Regions from separate parts of the Enterobacter cloacae complex sp. 385G4 genome, predicted to be linked through region 1. Evidence: predicted binding sites of a transcription regulator. Region 1 holds the regulator's gene; the other holds the start of a gene.

What was found. Region 1 encodes CRP, which controls carbon source genes, mostly activating them, when cyclic AMP is high. Its sites were predicted from a motif close to ATGTGANNNNNNTCACAT; they were not measured.
Region 2: a site for CRP is predicted at 1,609-1,626, ahead of AC2FAJ_RS19345 (YjcB family protein). Genes of this name have one in related genera too.

What each region holds. Positions count from the first base shown of each region.
Region 1 is NZ_JBXWDD010000015.1:22,142-25,445, forward strand. It holds gene AC2FAJ_RS22130 (phosphoribulokinase) at 1-460, shown strand, start outside; gene AC2FAJ_RS22135 (OsmC family protein) at 527-931, opposite strand; gene crp (cAMP-activated global transcriptional regulator CRP) at 1,243-1,875, shown strand; gene AC2FAJ_RS22145 (YccS/YhfK family putative transporter) at 1,933-3,304, shown strand, end outside.
Region 2 is NZ_JBXWDD010000009.1:48,247-51,550, forward strand. It holds gene AC2FAJ_RS19340 (EAL domain-containing protein) at 1-1,031, opposite strand, end outside; gene AC2FAJ_RS19345 (YjcB family protein) at 1,688-1,969, shown strand; gene ssb1 (single-stranded DNA-binding protein SSB1) at 2,029-2,559, opposite strand; gene uvrA (excinuclease ABC subunit UvrA) at 2,810-3,304, shown strand, end outside.

The sequences.
Region 1 (3,304 bases):
GACGCCTCAGCACGACGTGGCGCGCCACGTGGATTTGCTGGTGGGGGTGGTGCCAATTGTTAACCTTGAGTGGATCCAGAAGCTGACGCGCGACATGAGCGAGCGCGGCCATTCGCGCGAGGCGGTAATGGACTCGGTGGTGCGCTCCATGGAAGATTACATCAATTATCTCACGCCGCAGTTCTCCCGCACGCACATTAACTTCCAGCGCGTGCCGACGGTGGACACTTCCAATCCGTTCGCGGCGAAAAGCATCCCGTCGCTGGATGAGAGCTTTGTGGTGATCCACTTCCGCAATCTTGAAGGCATTGATTACCCCTGGCTGCTGGCGATGCTGCAGGGCTCGTTTATTTCCCACATGAATACGTTAGTGGTTCCCGGTGGAAAAATGGGGCTTGCAATGGAGCTGATCATGACGCCGCTGGTGGAGCGACTGATGGAAGGGAAGCAGATCGCGTGAACATGTTCCCTCTCCCCGTGGGAGAGGGTTAGGGTGAGGGCATCAACACGCACGATGCCCCAATAATTAAGCCTCGATCACTTCATACGAATGGGTGATTTTTACCGCTTTCTCCAGCATTAACGCCACAGAGCAGTATTTCTCCGCAGAGAGATCCACCGCGCGTGAGACCGCCGCGTCTTTCAGTTCTTTCCCGGTGACAACAAAGTGCAGATTAATGTGGGTGAACAGGCGTGGCGCCTCTTCGCGGCGTTCTGACGTGAGTTTGACCTCACAATCCGTCACGTCATGACGACCTTTTTGCAGAATCGACACCACGTCGATCGCGCTGCATCCGCCTGCCGCCATCAGCACCATTTCCATTGGGCTTGGAGCTTTATCGCCGGAGTTACCATCCATCAAAATCTGGTGTCCTGATGCGGACTCGCCCAGGAACGTTAAACCTTCAACCCACTTCACGCGCGCTTGCATATTCATTAACTCCAACGTTGCATTTTTGGTGACAGATTACGCGTGCGTTACATTTCTCGCAATGGAAGGCGACCTGCATCATGCTGAAGCGAGACACCAGGAGACACGCGGCAAAAGCTATGCTAAAACACTCAGGATGCTACAGTAATACATTGACGTTACACATGTATGCAGAGGACATCAAACTTTACTGGCTGCGAAACGTTACGACAGCCGACTTCCCAGGGTATGGGTAAGAATTCGATTGCAACCCCAGAGTCCGGATGCATCTGATGACTCTGGTGACAGCTTATAACAGAGGATAACAGCGCATGGTGCTTGGCAAACCGCAAACAGACCCGACTCTCGAATGGTTCTTGTCTCATTGCCACATTCATAAGTACCCATCGAAGAGCACGCTGATTCACCAGGGTGAAAAAGCGGAAACGTTGTATTACATCGTCAAAGGCTCGGTGGCAGTGCTGATCAAAGATGAGGAAGGCAAAGAGATGATCCTTTCCTATCTGAACCAGGGCGATTTTATCGGTGAACTGGGCCTGTTTGAAGAAGGCCAGGAACGTAGCGCCTGGGTTCGTGCAAAGACAGCATGTGAAGTGGCTGAAATTTCTTATAAGAAATTCCGTCAGCTGATTCAGGTTAACCCTGACATCCTGATGCGTCTTTCTTCCCAGATGGCGCGCCGTCTGCAGGTGACGTCAGAGAAAGTGGGTAACCTCGCCTTCCTGGACGTGACTGGCCGTATTGCGCAGACTCTGCTGAACCTGGCGAAACAGCCAGACGCGATGACCCACCCGGACGGCATGCAAATTAAAATTACCCGTCAGGAAATCGGTCAGATCGTCGGTTGCTCCCGCGAAACGGTGGGCCGTATTCTGAAAATGCTGGAAGATCAAAACCTGATCTCCGCCCACGGTAAAACCATCGTGGTTTACGGAACCCGTTAATCCTGCCTAAACGGCGTGCCATCGCGAGGTGTCACGCCGTTTTTGTCTCTTTTCCCCATGTGGCGCAGGCTGATCTATCACCCGGAAGTTAACTACGCACTACGACAAACGCTGGTGCTGTGTCTTCCCGTGGCCGTGGGCCTGATCCTGGGACATCTTCAGCAGGGCCTGCTGTTTTCTCTCGTCCCCGCCTGCTGCAACATTGCCGGTCTGGACACGCCCCATAAACGCTTTTTCAAACGTCTGATAATTGGCGGCTCGCTGTTTGCTGGCTGTAGCCTCGCGGTGCAGCTTCTGCTGGCTCGTGATATTCCCCTGCCGCTGATCCTGACCGTGCTGGCGATGACCCTCGGCGTCACCGCCGAAATCAGCTCGCTCCATGCCCGTCTGCTTCCCGCGTCACTCATTGCGGCCATCTTCACCCTGAGCCTCGCCGGTAATATGCCTGTGTGGGAGCCGCTGCTGATCTACGCCCTCGGCACGCTGTGGTACGGGCTGTTTAACTGGTTCTGGTTCTGGCTGTGGCGGGAGCAGCCGCTGCGCGAATCTCTGAGCCTGCTCTACGTGCAGCTTGCGGATTACTGTGAAGCCAAATACACCCTGCTCACCCAGCATACGGATCCGGAAAAATCCTTACCGCCGCTGCTGACGCGCCAGCAAAAGGTGGTAGACCTGATAAGCCAGTGCTATCAGCAGCTGCATATGCTCGCCGCCAACAAGAACCACGAATATAAACGGCTGTTGCGCACCTTTCAGGTGGGGCTGGATCTTCAGGAGCATATCTCCGTTAGCCTTCACCACCCGCAGGAGGTGCAAAAGCTGGTTGAGCGCAGCCATGCCGAAGCGGTGATCCGCTGGAACGCACAAACCGTCTCCGCGCGCCTGCGGGTGCTGGCCGATGATATTCTCTACCACCGCTACCCCACGCGCTTTAACATGGACAAACAGCTCGGCGCGCTGGAGAAAATCGCCCGTCAGCACCCGGATAACCCGGTCGGCCAGTTTGCCGCCTGGCACTTCAGCCGCATCGCCCGTGTGCTGCGCACCCAGCGCCCGCTTTATTCCCGTGACCTGATGGCGGATAAACAGAAACGTCTGCCGCTGCTGCCGGCGCTGAGAAGCTACCTGTCTCTGAAATCTTCCGCTCTGCGCAACGCTGCAAGGATTAGCGTCATGCTCAGTATCGCCAGCCTGATGGGCATGGCGCTCCACCTGCCGAAACCGTACTGGATCTTAATGACCGTGCTGTTTGTTACCCAGAACGGCTATGGCGCCACGCGGGTGCGCATTCTGCACCGGGCAGGCGGCACGATGGCGGGGCTGATTATTGCGGGCGTGACGCTGCATTTTCACGTGCCCGAGGGCTATACCCTGGCGGGCATGCTGGCGATCACCCTGGTAAGCTATCTAATCATTCGCAAAAACTACG
Region 2 (3,304 bases), on a different contig from region 1:
CTGAACACCTCCTCAACGACATAATCCGTGATCCGCTCGCTCATTCCCTCTTTTTCCGCAAGCGGAATAAAGTCAGCCGGGCTCATTACCTGCCCATTGAAACCAGGCCAGCGCAACAGCGCCTCTGCCCCCACACACTGGTTGTTCTTGATATCAATAATCGGCTGATAGTGCACACAAAGCTGGCGCTTGTTCAGCGCCCGGTGCAGTAAGCGCCCCGGCGAATTAAGCTCACGATGGGTGCGGGACCACACCAGCAAAATAATAATGCTGCAGATCATTCCCAGCGGTAGCGTCAACGTCGCCTGGTGATAGAGCGTTTCATAAAAACGTTTATCTGACGTCGACACGATGGCGGCAATAGGCCGATTTGTCGATTTCACGACGGTATAGAAACGGTTATCTTTTTGAAATACCGATTCCTTATCCCGAATCATCGAATTTAATAAAGTCGCATTGGCTTTCTGGCTGACGGAAAAGAAGGCATTAGTTACCGTGTCGTATACCCCCCATGCGAGGGAATGATCGGTAGACATCACTTCACTGTAAGAAAGCGGATTGACAACCACGACATAATTTCCGCGCTGCATATATGTCATTTTATAGCCAGTATAAAATGGCGTATCGCGAAAATAATAGATAGCAACGTCAGGTTTACGCGTGTAATTAGCGACCGGAATGACGTAGGGTTGATCCGGTGTAAAAACGGTCGAACAAAGAAAATTCTGACCTTCAGCATAAATTAAATCGGCGACAAACAGGCGGCCACGAACAACGTTCAACATATATTGACGATGTTCCGGCGTACAACGTTCACCCTGATATTTTTCTGCCTCGTCCCTGGCCAGGTCAACTTGTTGAATTACCAGTTCTGTTTTGTCTAAAGCCAGTTCAGCAAATGTACGTAGCTGAGCGCTCGTTTCCGACTCGGCTCTCAGCTGGGCAAACCATAGAGCAAGCATCACCGGCAGCATAACTACCATGATGATTCCTACCACCCTGAGTATTTTGCGCCGCGCGCTACGATTCATTTCCCGCCCTATATCCCTGCATGTTGTACGCCTGTAGTAATGAAGGCCGGATGCTTTGTTAAACAGGTGATTACGTTGCATGAATCATGCGAAGTTAGCAACTGACTTTTAGTATTAAAAATCTTAAATTTCGTTATGACGATAATATTTTCCCGTAAGCTAAACTGTAAGTATTCGTTCCGTTTCAATTAAGGAAAATAATTATCCACCACGCCTGGGTGGTTTTGAGAGAACACCACAGAGGATCGCTGATTAAGCCAAACTTCTGGCGGCATGAAAAAAGCACAACGCCAACGTGACGTTTTATCCTATTTATGCGGGTGTATTTTGTTCGTTGATTTATAAATAATCAGACATCATCACAATATTATCAGAAAATAATGCTTCTCCTAAAAACGGCACGGCTGGACGTCTCTTTGCCTCCAGATGCTCTTCCCCACTTACCCGACGGGATTACCTCAGCGCGTTGTGGATCCGCCTCCCCCTGTGCGAAGGCGGTCCCGAACCGCATGCTCTTTTTTTCGGGTAATAAAATCCCCTTTTTTGGCTACGCAGACACTGGCGAATAAATCAACAAATGTGATATAGTTCACACATAATGTGTAACGAGAAACACTGTTTCATTCAGTTCGTCTGTTTTGTAGAGGATGGGTTTTATGGCAACCATTACTACCAGCATGGTTCTCCTGCGCTGGCCCTTGTTGAGTGCGTTTTTGATGTTTTTAGCCAGCACGCTGAACATTCAGTTTCGTAAATCCGACTACGCGGGTCTTGCCGTCATCAGTACCCTGCTAGGGCTTGGCGCGGCTTGCTGGTTCGCAACGGGCCTGCTGGGCATCACCCTGCTGGATATGGCCGCCGTCTGGGAAAATATTAAAGTAGTGATGGTTGAGGCGATGAGCCACACGCCACCAGACTGGCCGATGGTCATTACCTGATCCCTTCAGCAACAAAAAACCCAGACGATGTCTGGGTTTTTTGTTTTAGCATCCGTTGATCAGAACGGGATATCGTCGTCGAAGTCCATTGGCGGTTCGTTAGACGGTGCCGGAGCAGACTGCTGCTGCGGACGAGACTGCGCGCCGCCGCTGAACTGGTTGCCGCCCTGCGGCTGCTGAGGCTGACCCCAACCGCCCTGCTGCTGGTTCTGACCGCCACCTGCCGGTGCGCCACCGCCCTGACGGCCACCCAGCATTTGCATGGTACCGCCCACGTTCACCACCACTTCCGTGGTGTATTTTTCCTGACCGGATTGGTCGGTCCATTTGCGGGTACGCAGCTGGCCTTCGATATAGACCTGAGAACCTTTACGCAGATACTCACCGGCCACTTCGGCCAGTTTGCCAAACAGCACAACGCGGTGCCATTCGGTCTGCTCTTTCATTTCACCGGTCGCTTTATCACGCCAGGATTCGGAAGTAGCCAGCGTAATGTTGGCAACTGCGCCACCACTCGGCATGTAGCGTACTTCCGGGTCCTGGCCCAGATTACCGACGAGAATCACCTTGTTTACGCCTCTGCTGGCCATGTTCGTGTCTCCTGAATACGTTTCTTAATAGTGTAAACGCGCGAGTGTACCATTTCCATGCTGCACTTTGATAGTTGCGTAGCACGTTCCAGAGTTCTCTCGCCACTCGACATTGTTACACAGCGAATCAGAAAATGCATTCCAATACTGTATATTCAAACAGGTCATTTTGTGTCATAATTAGCCGTTTCTGACAGCCGTTTGTCCTTCAAACAAACCAGGCAATCCGTGTTCCAACCGGGAAAGGTGAATGGATAAGATCGAAGTTCGGGGCGCCCGCACCCATAATCTCAAGAATATCAACCTCATAATCCCTCGCGACAAACTCATCGTCGTGACCGGGCTTTCGGGGTCAGGCAAATCCTCACTGGCTTTCGACACCTTGTATGCCGAAGGACAGCGTCGTTACGTTGAATCGCTCTCGGCGTACGCGCGTCAGTTCCTGTCGCTGATGGAAAAACCGGATGTCGACCATATTGAAGGGTTATCGCCTGCTATCTCTATTGAGCAGAAGTCTACCTCGCATAACCCGCGTTCAACGGTCGGTACCATTACCGAAATCCATGACTACCTGCGTCTGCTGTATGCCCGCGTGGGTGAGCCGCGCTGCCCGGACCACGATGTCCCGCTGGCGGCACAGACCGTGAGCCAGATGGTGGATAACGTGCTGTCGCAGCCGGAAGGCAAACGCCTGATGCTGCTGGCACCGATCATCAAAGAGCGTAAAGGCGAGCACACCAAAACG